One region of the Fictibacillus sp. 5RED26 genome, then DNA from elsewhere that is predicted to be linked to it. Evidence: riboswitches for the same ligand, from Rfam matches in the RefSeq annotation. Region 1 holds a riboswitch; the other holds the start of a gene.
What was found. Region 1 has a riboswitch for S-adenosylmethionine ahead of IHV10_RS04360 (2,3-diketo-5-methylthiopentyl-1-phosphate enolase). Riboswitches for the same ligand answer to the same signal wherever they lie in the genome.
Positions count from the first base shown of each region.

Region 2: it holds a riboswitch for S-adenosylmethionine, as region 1 does, so the genes downstream of both, metK (methionine adenosyltransferase) here and IHV10_RS04360 (2,3-diketo-5-methylthiopentyl-1-phosphate enolase) in region 1, are expected to answer to the same signal.

Region 1 covers NZ_JACZDU010000001.1:828,029-837,886, reverse strand. Annotated here, with positions in the region: gene IHV10_RS04395 (glycoside hydrolase family 13 protein) at 1-124, shown strand, start outside; gene IHV10_RS04390 (MATE family efflux transporter) at 241-1,596, shown strand; gene asnB (asparagine synthase (glutamine-hydrolyzing)) at 1,638-3,485, opposite strand; gene IHV10_RS04380 (AI-2E family transporter) at 3,644-4,732, shown strand; gene IHV10_RS04375 (1,2-dihydroxy-3-keto-5-methylthiopentene dioxygenase) at 4,920-5,456, opposite strand; gene IHV10_RS04370 (methylthioribulose 1-phosphate dehydratase) at 5,434-6,099, opposite strand; gene IHV10_RS04365 (2-hydroxy-3-keto-5-methylthiopentenyl-1-phosphate phosphatase) at 6,096-6,770, opposite strand; gene IHV10_RS04360 (2,3-diketo-5-methylthiopentyl-1-phosphate enolase) at 6,767-8,008, opposite strand; SAM riboswitch class I at 8,086-8,204, opposite strand; gene IHV10_RS04355 (pyridoxal phosphate-dependent aminotransferase) at 8,453-9,619, opposite strand; gene IHV10_RS04350 (carbon-nitrogen family hydrolase) at 9,641-9,858, shown strand, end outside.
Region 2 covers NZ_JACZDU010000004.1:266,205-276,062, reverse strand. Annotated here, with positions in the region: gene IHV10_RS16215 (alpha/beta hydrolase family protein) at 1-479, shown strand, start outside; gene pckA (phosphoenolpyruvate carboxykinase (ATP)) at 549-2,132, opposite strand; SAM riboswitch class I at 2,394-2,524, shown strand; gene metK (methionine adenosyltransferase) at 2,689-3,894, shown strand; gene IHV10_RS16200 (glycosyltransferase family 4 protein) at 4,159-5,316, opposite strand; gene IHV10_RS16195 (phosphatase PAP2 family protein) at 5,332-5,883, opposite strand; gene cotJC (spore coat protein CotJC) at 6,004-6,573, opposite strand; gene IHV10_RS16185 (spore coat protein CotJB) at 6,595-6,822, opposite strand; gene IHV10_RS16180 (spore coat associated protein CotJA) at 6,864-7,082, opposite strand; gene IHV10_RS16175 (VOC family protein) at 7,222-7,593, shown strand; gene IHV10_RS16170 (gamma carbonic anhydrase family protein) at 7,583-8,101, opposite strand; gene IHV10_RS16165 (alpha/beta hydrolase) at 8,186-8,974, shown strand; gene IHV10_RS16160 (tetraprenyl-beta-curcumene synthase family protein) at 9,016-9,858, shown strand, end outside.

The sequences.
Region 1 (9,858 bases):
AAATGCGGGTGAAGAAAGCGCTGATTTTTCCATTGATATCCCTGAAGGCTACACACATATTTTGGGGTCATCATTCTCAGGATCTTTGCCTGGATACGGCTTTAGTATATATAGAAGAAAATAAACATGTTCCCCCTCACTGTAAAAAGTGAGGGGATTTTATTTCAGCAACTACTCATACCTGATACAATAGGTAAATGTTAAAACCATACAATATAAACACGATGGAGAGGGATTTACATGAAAGGCAACAAAGCTGCTAAGCTTTCCCTTTTTGCCATAACGTGGCCAATATTTATAGAAATAATGCTTCATATGTTGATGGGGAACGCTGATACTCTTATGCTCAGTCAATATTCTGATCATTCAGTGGCTGCTGTCGGACTAACTAATCAACTGTTATCGATCGTAATCGTTATGTTTGGATTTGTTGCAACAGGAGCGAGTGTGGTTATTGCACAGGCAATAGGTGCTAGACTTGAACGTACAGCTGCTGAAGTAGCTGTCGTTGCCATCTTAGGGAACTTGCTTTTTGGGGTACTCTTAAGCGCTGCATTACTTGTCTTTGGCGATGTATTTTTAACATGGATGAATACGCCACCAGAGTTGATGGCTGAAGCATCGAGCTATTTAATGATCGTAGGAGGATTTTCATTTATCCAATCGGTTATTATGACGATCGGAGCTGCCATTAGAAGCTACGGTTTTACGAAAGATGCCATGTATGTCACGATCGGGATGAACATCTTGAACGTATTTGGAAACTATTTATTTATCTTCGGCGCTTTCGGTTTTCCAGTATTAGGTGTTGAAGGTGTAGCGATTTCAACATCTGTTAGCCGATTTTTAGGTTTACTTGTAATTCTGTATCTGTTGTTTAAGCGCTCTTCTATACCGTTACCTTTTTCCAGCTCATTCAAATTATCCCCTTTTCATATAAAGGGTGTATTAAAAATCGGATTGCCATCAGCTGGAGAGCATCTATCTTATAGTGGATCTCAGATGCTGATTACGTTCTTCATCACGCTGCTTGGTACAACGGCACTTACTACAAAGGTATATACCTTTAATATTATGATGTTTATCTTCCTTTTCGCTGTAGCGATCGGCCAAGGTACACAGATATTAATTGGTCACTTAATCGGTGCTAAATCGTACGACTCTGCTTATAAGATGTGTCTCAAAAGTCAGACGTATGCCATGATCATAAGTTTTCTTATGGCAGGTATAGCTTCACTATTCGCAAAGCCACTTCTATCTATTTTCACAGATAATCCTGAGATTATTAAGGAGGGTACTATTCTTTTATACTTAACGCTCCTGCTCGAACCTGGCCGTTCTTTTAATCTTGTTATCATTTCAAGTTTGAGAGCTGCAGGTGATGTTAAGTTTCCGGTCATTATGGGTGTCATCTCTATGTGGGGAGTTAGTGTACCACTCGCATACTTGTTAGGGATTACTTTCGATCTTGGTTTAATAGGGATTTGGCTCGCCTTCACTGCAGATGAATGGCTGCGGGGACTCTTTATGCTGTCGAGGTGGCGAAAAAGAAAATGGCAAAAACAATTAGTCGTCAAGCATGAAGCAACTGCATAAATTAAAAAACCGGAGAACAGAAATGTTTCCGGTTTTTTCGTTTAATCTACGATATTAATATTATAGTCGGTCAGCCAGCTGTCGATCTGCGCAAGATGAGCCATTAATTGGGGGCCGGTCATAAGTTGACCAAACCAAGGCTCTTTAAACGTCTCACCATTCGTTTGAATAATTTCTTGAACACGTGCTCGGTTTAATACCTCAAACAATGGTGAGTTCTTTTTCGCGACGATGCTTGTTAACCAATCTTTTACGCCGTTCGTATAATCCGGATGGAACGTTTTCGGGTAAGGGCTCTTTTTTCGATACAGTACATCATTCGGAAGTACCCCAGTAAGTGCTTTTCTAAGTATTCCCTTCTCTCTTCCATCCAGCATTTTCATGTCCCAAGGAATGTTCCATGCGTATTCTACAATTCTATGATCTGCAAAAGGTACCCTCACTTCTAATGAAGCTCCCATACTCATTCGGTCTTTACGATCCAACAGTGTCGTCATGAACCAAATCATATTCAAATAGAAGATTTCACGTCTTCTCGCTTCTATTTTAGATTCTCCTTCTAAAACAGGCGTTTCATTCACTGTTTCTTCGTATCGTTGCTGAACATATGAAGCTAGATTCAACTTGCTAGCCCATGAGTCTTGTAAAAGATTTTGGCGCGCTTCTGTTGAACGCATCCACGGAAACATTGGACGATGCAAGAGTTCCTCTTTATGAAACCATGGATACCCACCAAAGATTTCGTCTGCGCATTCTCCTGAAAGTGCAACTGTTGACTGAGGTTTAATCTGGCGGCAGAACCATAAAAGTGAAGAATCAACATCAGCCATTCCTGGCAGATCTCGAACTGTGACAGCTTCACGCAAATGATTGATTAATAGTTCGTTATCAATCACGCAGCTATGATGAACAGAGCCTGTAGCTTCAACCATCTGATTGATCCAATATGCATCTGAATTCGGCTGATAATCACTCGCTTTAAAATACTTATCATTATCTACATAATCAATGCTGAACGTATGGAGGTCACCTTTGTTTTCTTCTTTAAAATATTTCGCTGCGATTGCGGTGATCGCACTTGAATCGAGACCGCCAGAAAGAAAAGTACTTACTGGTACGTCTGCAATCAGTTGTCGCGTCACTGCATCATTCACGAGATATTTCACTTTTTCAACCGTATCTTGCAAAGAATCTTGATGTGGTTTACTTTCTACGTTCCAATACCGCCAAATTTTCAGCCCGTTTTTTGAATACGTCGCAGCATGTGCCGGACGGAGTTCTTTTATCCCTTTATATACTCCGTTACCCGGGGTACGAGATGGTCCTAGACCGAAAACTTCTTGTAGTCCTTCACGATCTATTTCAGCCTTGACATCTGGATGAGCTAATATGGACTTTATTTCAGACCCAAATAACAGCATACCGCCTTTTTCAGTATAGAAAAATGGCTTTACCCCTAATCGATCACGAGCTACAAACAAGCTTTCCTTTTCTTCATCCCAAATTCCAAATGCAAATATTCCATTAAACCGATCGATACAACTCTCTCCCCACTCCATATAAGAAGTAAGTAAAACTTCCGTATCGGAATGCCCATCAAACGTGTACCCTCTTTGTAAAAGTTCTTTCCGGAGATCTTCTGTGTTGTACAGCTCTCCGTTATAGCAAAGTGTATAATTCGATTTGTTCTTCGTTCTTGTCATCGGCTGAACGCCGCCTTCAATATCTACAACTGCTAACCTTGCGTGACCAAAACCTGCATGTGTGGTACTCCATACATTAAGTGCGTCTGGTCCTCTTTTTGATAATGGTGAGGCCATCTTAATTAATATATTTTTTTCATGTGTGAGGTTACGATTCCAATCTGCCCAACCCGTTATTCCGCACATTGGTTTCATCCTTTCTGTACAAACTCCATTTCTAGTATCTATGCCCATTACTCAGCATATGCTTTTATCCTTGTACGGGTGTTTTTTTAAAATTTGTGTATGTTCTTATAAGTTGTATATAATGAATACATATTTCAGAAGATAAAGGTGATCATTAAATGCCACAGTCGAAATTTTTTCGTATCGGTTACGGATTTCTCCTCATTTTTTTAATCATTCTAGTAGGAACCAAGATTGATTTTATTTTCAGGCCGATCGTCGTTCTCGTTCAAACGTTATTTTTCCCGTTTTTACTTGGCGGTGTTCTTTATTATCTGTTCCGGCCAGTCGTTCAGTTCTTACATAAGCGAAATGTTCCGAAGGTGTTATCCATCCTTCTCATCTATCTGCTTGCGATCGGACTTTTCGTATTGCTATTCTATTCTATTGGTCCGATATTACAAAGACAGGTAAGTAATTTAATTGAGAATACACCTGCTTTAATCGATGCTATTCGTTCTAAGCTAAATGATTTACAGCAAAATGAATGGGTAAGCCGTTTCCAAGAAAGTGACCAATTTGATGTGAAAGAAATCTCTGATAAAGTGACTGCATATTTGTCTACGAGTGTTCAAACAATTGGTACGAACATCGCAAACTTTATTGGAATCATCACAAACATTATTATGATTTTTGTTACCGTTCCTTTCATTCTCTATTACATGCTAAAAGAAGGTGAAAAAGCTCCACAGATGGTGCTTCAAACGCTTCCTGAAAGACAGCGTACGAATGGAACAAAAATCCTAAAAGACATGGACATTGCCCTTAGTTCATACATCCAAGGACAAATCCTGGTCAGTGTCTGTGTGGGAACCATGCTCTATATTGGATACCTTGTAATTGGAATCGAGTATTCACTGATCTTAGCCATCATCGCGATGTTCACAAATGTTATTCCGTTTCTTGGCCCGATAATAGGAGTCGTTCCTGCACTGATCGTAGCGGTCGTTGACTCGCCGGCGATGGTCATCAAAGTACTAGTCGTTATGGTTATAGCTCAGCAGATTGAAGGTAATGTTATCTCTCCGCAAGTTATGGGTAAAAAGCTGGATATCCATCCGCTTACCATTATTTCAATCTTGCTTGTTGCAGGAAGCCTAGGTGGTCTCCTTGGATTGATTCTAGCCGTTCCAGTATATGCGGTTCTCAAGGTTATCGCCCTGCACACCTATCGTTTAATCAATCTAAGAAAATCAAAAGAGCTTTAAAATAATGAGGAATTTGAAAAAGCATCGGTTATTAGAATCCGATGCTTTTTCTTTGCTCGTATTTTCTGTATGGCGCTCGTCCAGCGTGCTTGTCAGCCGCCGGACGAGCGCCTGAACTTGCCAACTACTCTCTCATTACAAAAGAAAACACACCATTTCATTCAAATAAAATGGTGTGCCAGGTTTATTATTTTGCTTCTTGTGGCTGTTTATCGTAGATCGGTACCCAGCCTTCTTTTGATTTAAAGATGCGGACCGCTACTACTTTACGATCTTCTTGCAGCGTGAAATAGTGACGGAAATTTTCTGGAACGGAGATTAGATCTCCCGGCTCAAGCTCTACATCAAAGAACCTTCCATTAGGTCCTTCGATCGCAAAGATTCCATGTCCAGAAACGATAAATCGTACTTCATCATCTGTGTGATGATGTTCTGCTAAGAAGTTTTTCAAAAGCTCATCTAAATTTGGTGTCGCATCAGAAAGGGAGATAACATCTTCTGTTACATACCCTCTGCGCTCAGAGATATCATCGATCTCACTGCGGAAGGTTTGAATCACTTCTTCTTTGTCCTCATCACTTAACGAAAAATTTTCACGAAGGTGTGACGGAAGTTTTTCAATGTCCCACTTTTCGTAAATAACTTCCTGTGAGTTTAAGTACGATTCTACCTCGCTTTGTTGTTCAATTCTTTCGTTGTTATCATGAAATCGTAGTTGTGCCATTTTTAACGCCTCCAGATGATTGATTTTTATTTAAAACGTTTAAAGTTTGTAATTTGATATGGTAAGAGAACAGAAACTCGAAAGCTTCTAGGTGTTTCTTCGCTTCAAAAGCATTTCTGCCCCATACGGTAATACCATGATTGCGGATCAGGACAGCTTTGGTATCCGTATTTATAACAGCACCTACCGCTTCTGACAGCTTCGAAAGGTCACCGTAATTTTCAACGATAGGAACCGTGATACTTCCTTCTTCTTCCCATATTCCAAAAGCTTTTATCAGTTCTTGACCTTGAAACGTAATCTCTCCTACATCACCATATAACTCAGAGATTAAATTATTATCTACGGTGTGAACGTGTAAACAGCAGCCTGCATCCGTTAATCGATAGACTTCACAATGAATGCCTGTTTCTGCTGAAGCTTTTAAATGCGTTTCTTCTACCGGATCCCCATACTGATCTACTAAAAGAAAGTCTTCAGAGGTACGTTTTGTTTTATCTTTTCCACTTGCAGAAACATAAAAGTTGAGCGGTGTGTCACTTACTTTAATTGAAACGTTACCACTTGTTCCGGGAAACCAGTTCCGTGAAGCCAGCTCATCCTTTACATCTGCAAGCTCAATCCATCGCTGATGTTTACTCAACTTTTCACACCTCTTTTCTCTAAGACATGAATGATGTCATGAAACGTTTCAAATGAAGTATAGGGTATTTGGTTTTCTTCGCATTTTTCAATCAGATAATCTCTTGCGAAAACAACATCAGCCATCTTAGAAGCTTGAAGATCAGTAATTGAATCACCGATCACAATCTTTTCTGTTCGGGGATACTTCTCTTCCAGTCGTCTGATAACAGAAGGTTTGCAACACCCACAATCATTATCACATTGATCATCACATGCGTTCGGCCAAGTGATTTTTATCGTGTCACTGGTAAAGTCACTGGCATTACAAAATACGTATTGTGAATCTAGCTTGTTTTCTAAAACAGGATGAACAAAAAAATCAATGCCACCACTAACGATGTATAATGGAATTCTCTCGCTTTGAGTAAATTGAATAAATTCCTGAAAGCCATCTCTAATCTTAGAACGTGTTAAAACGAATTCAATAATCTCTTTCTTTTTATTCGAAGGAATTCTGGAAAACATTTTTCCTACACCTTCTCGAATCGAGATCGTTTCATTCAAGATTTCATTTACGATCGGCTGCCATCCCTCAGGTGAAAATTCTTCCATGATGGCGACGATGTTATCTTTTTCGGTAACAGTCCCATCAAAATCACAAAAGATTACCGATCGGTGTTGAGTTGTCATTTTACAGGAACACCACCCCAAAGCTCTAATGCTTTTTGAAGTTCTGCATGTTTTTCAGCAAAACTTTCAAAGTCTTCTCCTTTAACAACGGCATCTATCGCCTGACGGAAAGCACGTGCTCCACCAGCAGCTCCATCTGGGTGACCATGTATGCCTCCACCTGCATTTATAACGCTGTCCAAACCAAAGTCATTGTATAAAACCGGTGTTAGTCCTGGATGGATACCAGCTGAAGGGACTGGAAACGATTTGTTTAATGAGATGCTATCTGTTGTTAAGGCATCCGCAATGCTTAATGTTTCTTGACGATCAAGTGCTACACTTCCATATGGTGATGGGAACAACACAAGATCTGCTCCTGCATAACGAAGCAATTTGCCTAGTAATACTGAGTAACCAATTCCGTAAAGTGATGATGACCCTATAGCTCCGGATAGTGCAGGATGAGCCATGATCGGTAGTGGAATCTCTTTATCTTCGGCCAGTTCTTGCAATACATCTGGTCCGTAAGATAAAACGTTAAATAGTAATGCGTTTGCTCCTAATTCTGCTGCGCGCCTCGCTTTATCTCGAAGTTCACTCGTTCTGCCTGTTAAGTTAACTGCGTAGAGCGTCTTTTCGCCTGTTCGCTCGTGAACAGACTTTAATACTTCTTTAGCGATTTTCACTCTTTCTTCAAAAGGAGTGAGTGGGTTCTCAAAAAGAATTTCATCATCTTTTACAAGATCTACCCCACCTAAAGCCTGCTCATATAATTGCTGCTTGAAGAATGATAGATCTTTTCCGAGTACCCCTTTAAAAATACTCATAACTAGTGGACGGTTATGTACGCCTAAGATATCTCGAATTCCTGTTATTCCAAACTTAGGACCAGGAAATTGTTTTTCTAGCTCTCTATCAAACTCTAAATCTATGAGCTTGATCTCACCATCTAACGAAAGTTTACCGAAAACCGTCGTTAGAATTGCTGGAATATCATTTGAAAAGTTTGCTGATGGATAGGAAATCTTAAGCAAGCCCTTAGTTCTTTTACTTCCTAAAAATTGATCAGCAAGTGGATCTTCAGGAAGTTCAATGACTTCTTCCACAATCCCTTTATGTTTTTTTAGCTGCTCTTTCTCAATTTGAGGAAGTTCTGTCCAAGAACCTACTGTAAGTCCTAGTGCAATTCCTTCCGCTTTTTTTTGTAAGTTTTCTTTCTTATCATGTACTAAGTACGTCGCTGTAATTTTACTCATGTTTGTCGTTCTCCTTTCAAAAACACAAAAAACCCCTTCACGAGGAAGGGGTGTCTACATATTGACAGTTCCACTTCCTCTTATCTCTCAGTCAACGTTCGACTGCAAGAATTAGCACCGTTTTCAGTTAAGCTAAATTAACTGAATGGTTGCCGGGTTTCATCGGGCTAGTCCCTCCACCTGCTCTTAATAAGAGTGCAAATTGTTAGAATATAATTTTAATTGTGATTATGACAGGGTATGAAGGATCTGTCAACCCTTGAAAGCAATTGATTTCCGTTCCAGATGCTCGCTTTCCGGGGGGCGTGCGGTGAGCCCCTTGCCGCGTTGCGCCCTTAAGGGTCTCACCTGACACACTCGTCCCCCAGGAGTCTCGCATCTTGCACTGCAATCAACTGTCAATGAAGGTACACACTATTAACAAAAAATTTTCAAAAAACTAATTTAAATCAATTTAGCAATCCGATCAGCAGCCTCTATCAGACGTTCTTCTGATGTTAGTAGGCCGGCACGTACATACCGATCGCCTTCGCTTCCGAATCCGATGCCTGGCGCGACTACGACGTGTGCTTTCTCTAGCAAATAGTCTGCGAAAGTTTCAGAAGTATACCCATCAGGTACAGGCAGCCAGCAGAAAAATGAACCTTTTGGCGATTCTACCTTCCAGCCGTTTTCATTCAAACGTCCGATGAATGCGTTTCGGCGACGTTCATATGTATCTACCAGTTCATCCACACATTGCTGTGGTCCGTTCAATGCCTCAGCCGCCGCGTGCTGGACAGCTCCGAACAAGCTTACATAAAAATGATCTTGAAGAAGGTTAATAGATTCAATAACAGTTTCGTTTCCAACCGCGAATCCAACGCGCCATCCTGCCATGTTATACGTTTTAGAAAGGGTGTAAATCTCTATACCTACGTCCTTTGCTCCTTCTATCTGTAGAAAACTGACCGGCTTTTGTCCATCAAATCCGATTGCTCCATAAGCAAAATCATGGCACACGAGAATATCATGTTTGTTAGCGAGTTCTACTGTTTCTTTAAAAAAGCATTTTGTTGCAACCCCTGCTGTAGGATTGTTTGGATAGTTCAAGAACATAAGCTTTGCTTTGTTCAATACTGTCTCAGGTAACTCATCATACTTCGGGAGAAAGTCATTTTCTTTTCTTAAGGGCATCGTCTCCATAGTAGCACCAGCCATTGCAACACCTGACCAATAATCAGGGTATCCCGGGTCTGGAACGAGTGCAACATCTCCTTGATTTAAATAGCACTGCGATAGCTCTACTAAACCTACTTTCCCGCCAAAGAGAACGGCTACTTCTTTCTCAGGATCGAGTGTTACTCCATATTCTCGTTTATAAAAATCGGCAGCTGCCTGCTTCAAAAATCCATGTCCGCGAAACGGTGAATACTTATGAAAATCAGGTCTATCGGCTCCATCTTTTAATGCATCAACAATATGCTGTGGAGTTGGTTGATCAGGATTCCCTTGTCCTAGATTAATAACATCAAAGCCTTGCTCTACATAGTAAGATACTTTTTTTACAAGCTTGGCGAAAAATTGCTCTGGCAGTTTCCCCATCACTTCTGCCTGCTCAAAACGTTTCACGACGATCACTTCCAGTCTAATTTGAATGTTCTTGAAATTCTAATCAGTTATGTTATACGCTTAAGGAAATTCTGTAAAGACTTTTTTTACAACCTGGAGGGTACAATCATGAAAATTGCCTGCATACAAGTTGACATTCAATATGGGAAACCTGATGAAAATTATAAACACATCGAAAATAAAATTCGTAAAGCCGTTAAACATCATAATCCTGATACGATCGTACTACCAGAACTATG
Region 2 (9,858 bases), on a different contig from region 1:
AAGTTTTGAAGCAGTTTCCAAAAGTAGATGAAGAGGACATTCATGTGTTCGGATTTTCTCGTGGCGGTCCTATGGCCTTGTTTACGGCAATGAAATATCCTGAGATACGTTCTGTCGTAACATGGGGCGGTGTGACTGATATGGCTATCACGTATGCAGAGAGAGAGGATCTGCGCAGGATGATGAAGAGAGTTATTGGAGGAACACCAGAGAAATATCCAGAAGAATTTGAATGGCGATCGCCGCTTAATTATTGTGAAGAATTAGATACACCCTTACTTTGCGTTCACGGTATGAAGGATGAGAATGTAACGGTCGAACACACACTTAAGATAGAAAAAAGATTAAAAGAACTCAAAAAGCCATGTGAAACATGGATCTATCCGGAGTACACCCATTATTTTCCTCCAAAAGAGAACCGGAAGATTACATATGCTTTATGCGCATGGATGAAAGGACATGGAAAAGGAGCTGAATGAGATTTTAGCTCCTTTTCATAAATGAAAAAAACCTTCCATCGCTAGAATGGAAGGTCATTATTCCGTGTATTAAACGAGCGGTCCAGCTTTAGAAATCTCAGCTGATACAGACTTGAATTTTTCAAAGTTCGCATTAAATTGACCAGCAAGTTCTTTCGCTTTCACATCATAAGCGTCTTGATCACTCCATGTTTTCTTCGGTTGAAGAACTTGGTCTGGTACCCCAGGGCAATGTGTTGGGATATGAAGCCCAAAAATAGGATCTACTACTGTTTCAACTGAGGCAAGTTCGCCTTCTAGAGCAGCCAGCACCATTGCACGTGTATGACCTAGGTTCATACGACTTCCAATACCGTACTCTCCACCAGACCAGCCTGTGTTAACAAGGTAAACTTGAACGTTGTGCTGATCAATTTTCTTGCCAAGCATCTCAGCATAAACGGTAGCAGGAAGTGGCAGGAATGGTGCGCCAAAGCAAGTTGAGAAAGTAGCTTGTGGTGATGTTACGCCTCTTTCTGTTCCTGCAAGTTTGCTCGTGTATCCTGATAGGAAATGATACATCGCTTGTTCTTTAGTAAGTTTGCTGATCGGAGGCAGTACACCGAATGCATCAGCAGTTAAGAAGATGATTGTATTCGGGTGTCCTGCGACACTTGGTTGAATAATATTAGGAATAGCATCAACAGGATAAGCAGCACGTGTGTTTTCTGTTAGTGAAGAATCTTTATAATCCGCTTCTCTTGTAACGGGATCGATCATAACATTCTCTAAAACGCTTCCAAAACGAATCGCATTCCAGATCTGTGGTTCTTTTTCTTTAGAAAGATCGATTGTTTTAGCATAACATCCACCTTCGATATTAAAGACACCGGTGTTAGCCCAACCATGCTCATCATCTCCGATTAAGCGACGGTTCGGATCTGCTGATAATGTAGTTTTACCAGTACCAGATAGTCCGAAGAATAAAGCTACATCTCCTTCATTCCCAACGTTGGCAGAGCAGTGCATAGACAGAATGCCTTTTTCAGGAAGGATGTAGTTCATGACAGAAAATACAGATTTTTTGATTTCACCTGCGTACTCAGTACCACCGATAAGGACAATTTTCTTTTCAAAAGAGACGATAATAAATGTTTCTGAGTTAGTTCCATCTTCAGCCGGATTAGCTTGAAATCCTGGTGCTGAAATCACTGTGAATTGAGATTCATGAGAACCTAGCTCATCGTGGTTCGGGCGCACAAACATTTGGTGAGCAAAAAGGTTATGCCATGCATACTCGTTAATTACTTGGATAGGAAGGCGATACTCGCGGTCCGCACCAGCAAACCCTTTAAATACGAATAGTTCTTCTTTATTGCTTAAGTAATTGAGTACTTTTTTGTATAATTTATCAAAGTTTTCTGGTGAAAATGGTTTATTTACCTTTCCCCAATCGATTGAATCTTTAATGGAAGCATCTTCAACGATAAATTTATCCTCAGGGGAACGGCCTGTGTATTTCCCCGTTGTAGCTTGAAGTGCTCCTGTGGATGTAAGGATGCCCTCGTTGCGTTGAAGAGATTTTTCTACTAAAACCGGAACAGGTAAGTTCTGGTGAGTTGTTTCACGGGTCACAAGATCGTTTAAGGTTGTCGTAAATTCCAATGTATTCATATGAGACAGTACCATCCTTTATCCTAGAGTGATATATTCGAAAATTAGTATAACACATTGATTTAAATAATGTATACTATTTTATGAAAGTGCATCAAAAAAGTTCTTACTTCTGAAAAAAAGAACAAAATGTTGTGAATTATCCATCTTATTTAAAACGCTTTCATTCTATAGAATATAATACTCCAAACTTATTGCTATTCATAGGGTTTTCTATTGACAGAGGTGAAGCATTACGCTATCATATTTCGAGAACGGCTACTCTTATTCTGAGTAGGTGGAGGGACAGGCCCTATGAAACCCAGCAACCGACATGAAAGTGGCAATAATAACGCTACTGGAAATGAAAAGGTGCTAACCTGCAAGGTGAAAATAACCTTGGACAATAAGAGGTTGAAGGCATTTTGGTTTTATAAACCTTTTCCCTCGTGAATGTATGTGAGACAGGGAAGGGCTTTTTTTATGCCTTTTTCAGGTTAAGAACATAAACTGTGTAAAATAGATAAGAATAAAGTACCGTATCATACTCAAAAGCAGTTAAAGGGAGGATATTAACTTGTCCAAAAAAGTTAGTCGTCGTTTATTTACATCAGAATCCGTTACAGAAGGCCATCCAGATAAAATCTGTGACCAAATCTCAGATGCGATTCTAGATGAAATTTTAGCTAATGATGCAAATGCTCGTGTAGCATGTGAAACATCTGTAACTACAGGTCTTGTACTTGTTGCAGGTGAGATCACAACTTCTACTTATGTAGATATCCCAAAAGTTGTACGTGAGACAATTAAAGAAATCGGTTATGACCGTGCCAAATATGGTTTCGATTCTGAAACATGTGCAGTACTAACTTCTATCGATGAGCAATCTGCTGATATCGCGATGGGTGTTGACCAAGCTCTTGAAGCAAGAGAAGGTTCTATGACAGATGCTGAGATCGAAGCGATCGGTGCAGGTGACCAAGGTCTAATGTTCGGATATGCTTGTAACGAGACAGAAGAGCTTATGCCTCTACCAATCTCACTAGCTCATAAATTATCTCGTCGTCTTACAGAGGTTCGTAAGTCTGAAGAGATTCCTTACTTGCGTCCAGATGGAAAAACTCAAGTAACTGTTGAATATGATGAGAACGACAAACCTGTTCGTATTGACACAATCGTAATTTCTACTCAGCACCACCCTGAGAACACACTTGAAGAAATTCAAAGAGACATCAAAGAAAAAGTAATCACGCCGGTTGTTCCTGCTGAACTAATCGACGAGAACACAAAATACTTCATCAACCCAACGGGCCGTTTCGTAATCGGCGGACCACAAGGTGATGCTGGACTTACTGGCCGTAAAATCATCGTAGATACATACGGTGGATATGCTCGTCACGGTGGTGGTGCATTCTCTGGTAAGGACGCAACTAAAGTTGACCGTTCTGCTGCTTATGCTGCTCGTTATGTTGCTAAAAACATCGTAGCATCAGGTCTTGCTGACAAAGTTGAAGTTCAGCTTGCTTATGCAATTGGTGTTGCTCAACCAGTATCAATCGCTGTAAACACGTTTGAAACAGGTAAAGTTTCTGAAGAAGTTCTTGTAGAACTAGTTCGCAACAACTTCGACCTTCGTCCGGCTGGAATCATTAAGATGCTTGATCTTCGCCGTCCGATCTACAAGCAAACTGCTGCATACGGCCACTTTGGACGTACTGACATCAACCTTCCTTGGGAGAACACAGATAAGGCTGCAGAGCTTAAGAAACAAGCAAATATTTAATAACATGTTAAACCAGACTTCCTTTTGGGAGTCTGGTTTTTTTAGTTATTTTAGAAGATTATGTCGAAAATCGGATAAAAAATTTTATGTACGGAATTATTCGCTAGTTTTACGGATAAATGTTTTTTATCTGCGGATATAATTGTAATTACCTCGTAAAAAAAATTGTGTATCTTCCAAACGAACATCTTAATCGCTAATGTTCATTTGGAAGATACGTTTATTTTATCCTCGTATTTTCATATCTTATTAACTATTCATCTGCTACGCAATGATCGTTTTATTTTTATTTTTCGTATAAATAACTTCTTCATACTGCATTAAAAGGTTCCCGAAAATAGCTGACCAAGATTGAGTCATCGCATAATTTCTTGCTTTTCGTTTCATAGAGCCTAAGAGCATAGGATCTTCCAAAATAGAAACGATATTTTGTATGAATGAATCAGCTTCTCTAGCTTTGCAGATTCTACCCGTTACACCGTCTTGAACAATTTCAGCTACTCCGCCAGAATCAGACACGATAGCAGGTAACCCAGAGGCAGCTGCTTCTAAAACAACATTGCCGAACGTCTCTGTAGAAGAAGGGAAGACGAAAAGGTCGGCTGAAGCATAAACCCGCGCAAGATCTTCTCCAGATAGATAGCCTGCACATGTTACATTGCTATATTCAGTTTCCCACTGTTCGACATCACGTCGACTTGGTCCGTCACCCACAATCAGCCAATGAACATTCTCGCTCAAAGGGGATGGCAGCTTATCTATCATTTCTTTGAGGATGTTTAGATCCTTTTCAGGTGCTAGTCTTCCCACGAACAAGAAGATATACTTCTGTGTGATCTTATATTCTTCACGAACATGGAAATCTCGATTTTGAGGTGTGAACATCATACAGTCAACTCCTCTGGACCATATTTCAATAGAAGTAAAGCTTTTTGTGTATAAAATCTTCCGTGTTTCTTCACTTGGAACAAAGATCTTTTCAAAAGGTTTATGAAACCATTGCAGATAACGCCAGAGCAAGGGGGATAAGAAATCTAGATGGTAGTAAGCAAGGTAGCGGTCAAAATGAGTATGATAGGAGGCAACCATGGGAATGCTTTCTTTTTTACCGTATCTCATTCCGAACAGACCAATATTAAAAGGAGTCGCTATATGGAGGAGATCAGGTTTAAATGTATTCAGTTCATCGTTCAAGGCTTTAAACTGAGGTATGGCAAGCCTGCACTCTGGATATAGAAAGAGTGGCAGGCTTTTCATGGCATAATACTGTTTGCCCTCTGTTTCTTGAACATCTTCAAATGAAGGCATGATAACTTTATAATCAACTCCATTGGTTTCTAGATAACTCGTAAATCTTTTTAACGTACGAGCAACTCCGTTAATTTGTGGGTGGAACGTATCAGAAAAAAGAGCAAGCTTCATTTCTTCATCTCCTTTTTATAAGAAATAAGGCAAGACAAAGCTATTAACTAAGAACAAAGAAAAGAAGCTGGAGCTGATGCCTAGAATCATTCCTGCAAGTACATCAGATGGATAGTGAAGACCTAGATACATACGGGAGATGGCCACTAAAAGAGCGGCGACTAATAAAAATATACCGATAAACGGATTCAATAGTATTAAAGGCGTTACGATTGAAAATACAGCTGTTGTATGACCGGATGGAAAAGAATGATCTTTTAATGGGTTATCGCCGATGTTTGTATCTGGAAGGCTTAAATAGGGTCTTTTTCTCGGGTACATTTTCTTAGAAATCGCAACAGGAATGTGGCTGAACAATAATGACAGCATACAAACAATTCCCCAAGACTTTAAATGCATAGGGAGAAATAACAGAAGCAGAATACTTGTTGAGATAGTAGCTGTTGCACCACCAAGATGTGTCCACAAGTGAAAAAAATGATCCATTGAATTTCTGTGTAATCTTCCATTAATCAGCCGGAAAAATGTACACTCTTTTTCATAAAGCCAGTCGATTACTTTTGTCATGAATATCCCCCTTACCATTCATATTTTGTTTGATACTATAATAATAAAATACAATTGTAAGGGGAACATGAAGACAGTATGAAATTATTATAAAAAAACCATCCTGCATGTGCAGAATGGTTAGAAATATATTTTCCTGTCACGTTCTTCTTTTAAGATTTCAACTGCCTCACGGAATCGTTGAGAGTGGATAATCTCTCTTTCTCTTAGGAACCGAAGAGAGTCATTAAGGTCAGGGTCATCTGACATATTAATGATCCATTGATAGGTAGCTCGTGCTTTTTCTTCCGCTGCAATATCTTCATATAAATCAGCTATCGGATCGCCTTTTGCAGCTATGTAGCTTGCAGTAAACGGTACACCCGCTGCATTATGGTAAAATAATGCGCTGTCGTGATTTACATAGTGGTCTGCGATGCCAGCGGCTTTTAGTTGCTCTGGTGTGGCGTCCTTTGTCAGCTTGTAGATCATGGTTGCGATCATCTCGAGATGCGCGAACTCCTCTGTACCTATATCTGTAAGAAGTCCTATCACTTTGTCTGGAATTGTATAACGCTGATTTAAATACCGAAGAGCCGCTGCGAGTTCTCCATCTGCACCTCCATATTGTTCGATCAAGTATTTGGCAAGTGTCGGATTACATGAAGTGACTTTAACGGGATATTGCAGTTTTTTTTCATACACCCACATTTAAATGAACCTCCTTTCGCTTTATAACTGCCACGGCCATGGTCCGTCACTCCAATTCCATGGCATACCTGAATAACTGTTTCCGTATTGCTGGAGAGGACCATATTTTGATTCAATGGCTCTTTTGATCTGTTTTCTTTGTTTTGCGAACTGATTAAACTGTTGGACTGCAGATTCATCTTGTGGGTGTGTATCGAGATATAAAGTAAGTTCCACAAGAACAAAATCAACTGCTTGCAGTTCTTCCATCCACTGATAGAACTCTTCAGGTAAGGTTGATGGCACGAAGATTACCTCCTTCTTTCATAGGGATTTTCATAATAATCATAAAATGCTGGCCATAATGTGCCTTTTTGGAGTGCTTCTTTTGGTGAGTATTGTGGCAGGTTATATGGTTGGAATCCCATATATAGATTAGGAGGAGTAGAGTAATATTTTTTTCCGATCGGAGGGCACGGATCGTAAGGGCTATGATAAGGAACATAAGACTTTTGGTTAGATGGACGCATCAGACAACTTCCTTTCATATTGTTAACTTTTATTATAAGTATTCAAAAGGAAGGCAGTTTCAGTACGAATTCATCTCAAATTGTTTGTTTCTATGTTAAAATTATGGGCAAAACATACAGAGAGGTGAGGTGGAAGTACATGTATGCAGGAATACATCATGTATCCTTACTTGTAACAAATCTAAAAGAATCCCTTTATTTTTATGAGGGAATTCTCGGTTTCAAGCAAAATAAAAAACGCCCGCAGTTTGATTTTCCAGGCGTTTGGTATGATATCGGTGACACACAGCTTCATTTGATCGTTCATCCTAAAGGTAAGGCTAGAAGAAATACGACTGAGATTGATAGCAGAGACGGTCATTTTGCGATAAGAGTTACCGACATGGACAAGCTAATAAAAACATTAGATGTTCATAACGTTCCTTATGTTAACAAACCAACAAACAAAACAGAGTGGCATCAAGTTTTTGTGAGTGATCCAGATGGTAACCTAATCGAGTTTAACGTTTAGGCTGCAAGGACTTATAATACTGACCTTTCTCGTAATATTCACGGCGAATGCGGTTCATGTCCGTGATATCTTCTTCTGTTAATTCTCTAATCACCTTAGCAGGCCGACCGAAAGCTAACGTATTAGGTGGTATCTTTTTTCCAGGAGGAACAAGACTTCCTGCGCCTATAAAAGCTCCTTGTCCAATGTGAGCTCCATCGAGCACGAGTGAACCCATTCCGATCAATGCGTTCTCTTCAACGACACAACTATGTAAAATCACGCTATGTCCAACTGTAACGCCATCTTTTAAATGAAGAGGGCGGTTCGGGCTTTGATGAAGAACGGAATTATCTTGAACATTTACATAGTTTCCAATGATAGTCGGGGAAACATCTCCTCGTATGGATGTGTTAAACCATACAGAAGAATATTCGCCAATCTGAACATCACCCGTTATGGTGACATAGTCTGCAATAAAGGCAGTTTCTGAAATCTTAGGTTGTTTATCTCCAAATGGATAGATCATAATTATACACTCCTATTATCAATATTTATCTATCTACAGTTTAGCAAATCATCAAGTCTTATGAATAGAGAAGAAGGTGGAGAAATGTGGACGTGGAAAACAAAAAAGGATGCGATCGGAACAATCGTTGTCGTACATGGTGCAAATGAACATCATGGCAGGTATGATTGGGTCATCAAGCAACTGAACGAAGCGGGCTTGCATTGTGTTTCAGGCGATCTTCCTGGTCAAGGTACGACAACGAGAAGAAGAGGACATATTGATGCATTCGACGATTATATCCAAACCATAGAAAAATGGTATCTAGAAGCCGAGAAATTAGGCCTTCCCGTATATATCTTAGGACATAGCATGGGTGGATTAGCTGTGATCAGAACCTTGATGGAAAAAAGGCTAAGCGTAAAAGCGGTAATCTTATCCTCTCCGTGTTTAGGATTGGTTCATTACCCATCAAAAGGAAAAGAAGCCGTTTCCGTTCTATTGAACAAACTCGCTCCGAGTGTAAGGTTAGCGACCAACTTACCTGAAGGCAGTGCTACAAGGAACGAAGAGATACGTATTCGTGATAGAGAGGATAAGTTGATCGTTAAGAAAGTATCTGTCAGGTGGTATCGAGAGTTGATTGGTTCGATAAAACATGTTTTTGATCATTATAAAGATTTCCCAAATGTACCTTTAATGCTTTTACAAGCGGGGGATGATCGAATCGTGGACAAAATGAAAGTTATGCAATGGTTTAACGCAGTGCAACTCGACGAAAAATGGTATAAAGAATTTCCATCACTATATCATGAAGTATTAAACGAGCCTGAAAGAGATCATGTTTTTAATTATGTGAAAAAATTTCTATTTTTGCATAGCGAGGTCGATTAAAGAAAAAGGTAAGGAAAGAAATAAACAAAAGGAGCCATCTTATGAACAAAGTTCCGGTTCACCCTTGGGGATTGATGTATTCCGTTTATACGCAGATTTTTCCGGCTGTCAGTCATCTGCTGAAGACCTGGCATGATAGAGCTGAAAAGATTCCTAACCCTGAATTAAGAAAACAGGCAGTTAGCAGCATATCGGATAAGATGTTTCACTGTGAAGGGGGAGCTATCCTTACACTGCTAGCAGGTAACCAGCGCAAAAAAGCCATAGAGTTTGTGGTGGCGTACCAAACGATCAGCGACTATTTAGATAATCTTTGTGACCGAAGCACGTCACTGAATGAAAAAGATTTCCGAGCACTTCATGAAAGCATGTTTCATGCCCTATCTCCTGGCGCTGTTCCTACTAATTATTATCGTTACAGAGAAGAACAGGACGACGGAGGTTATTTAAACGAACTTGTCTACACGTGTCAAAGTGTTTTGTCAGAGATGAAAGCTTATCCGAATATCGCAAGTGAACTAATCGGACTTGCTTCGATTTATTGTGACCTGCAAGTACATAAACATGTAATCGTTCAAGAAAGAGAGCCACGTCTAATCAGTTGGTTTGGAGAGTATCAATCCGTTCTACCAGATATAACTTGGTACGAATTTTCAGCTTGTGCAGGTTCAACGCTTGGCATATTCTGTTTAGTCAGCTATGCGTTTCAAGGAAACTTCACGAAAGAATCTGCTGCAACGATAAAGAAAGGATATTTTCCATGGCTACAAGGTCTTCATATTCTTTTGGATTATTTTATTGATCAAAATGAGGACAAGTTAGAAGGTGATCTTAATTTTTGTACGTATTATAAGAATGATCAGCACATGTTAGAACGTATGGTT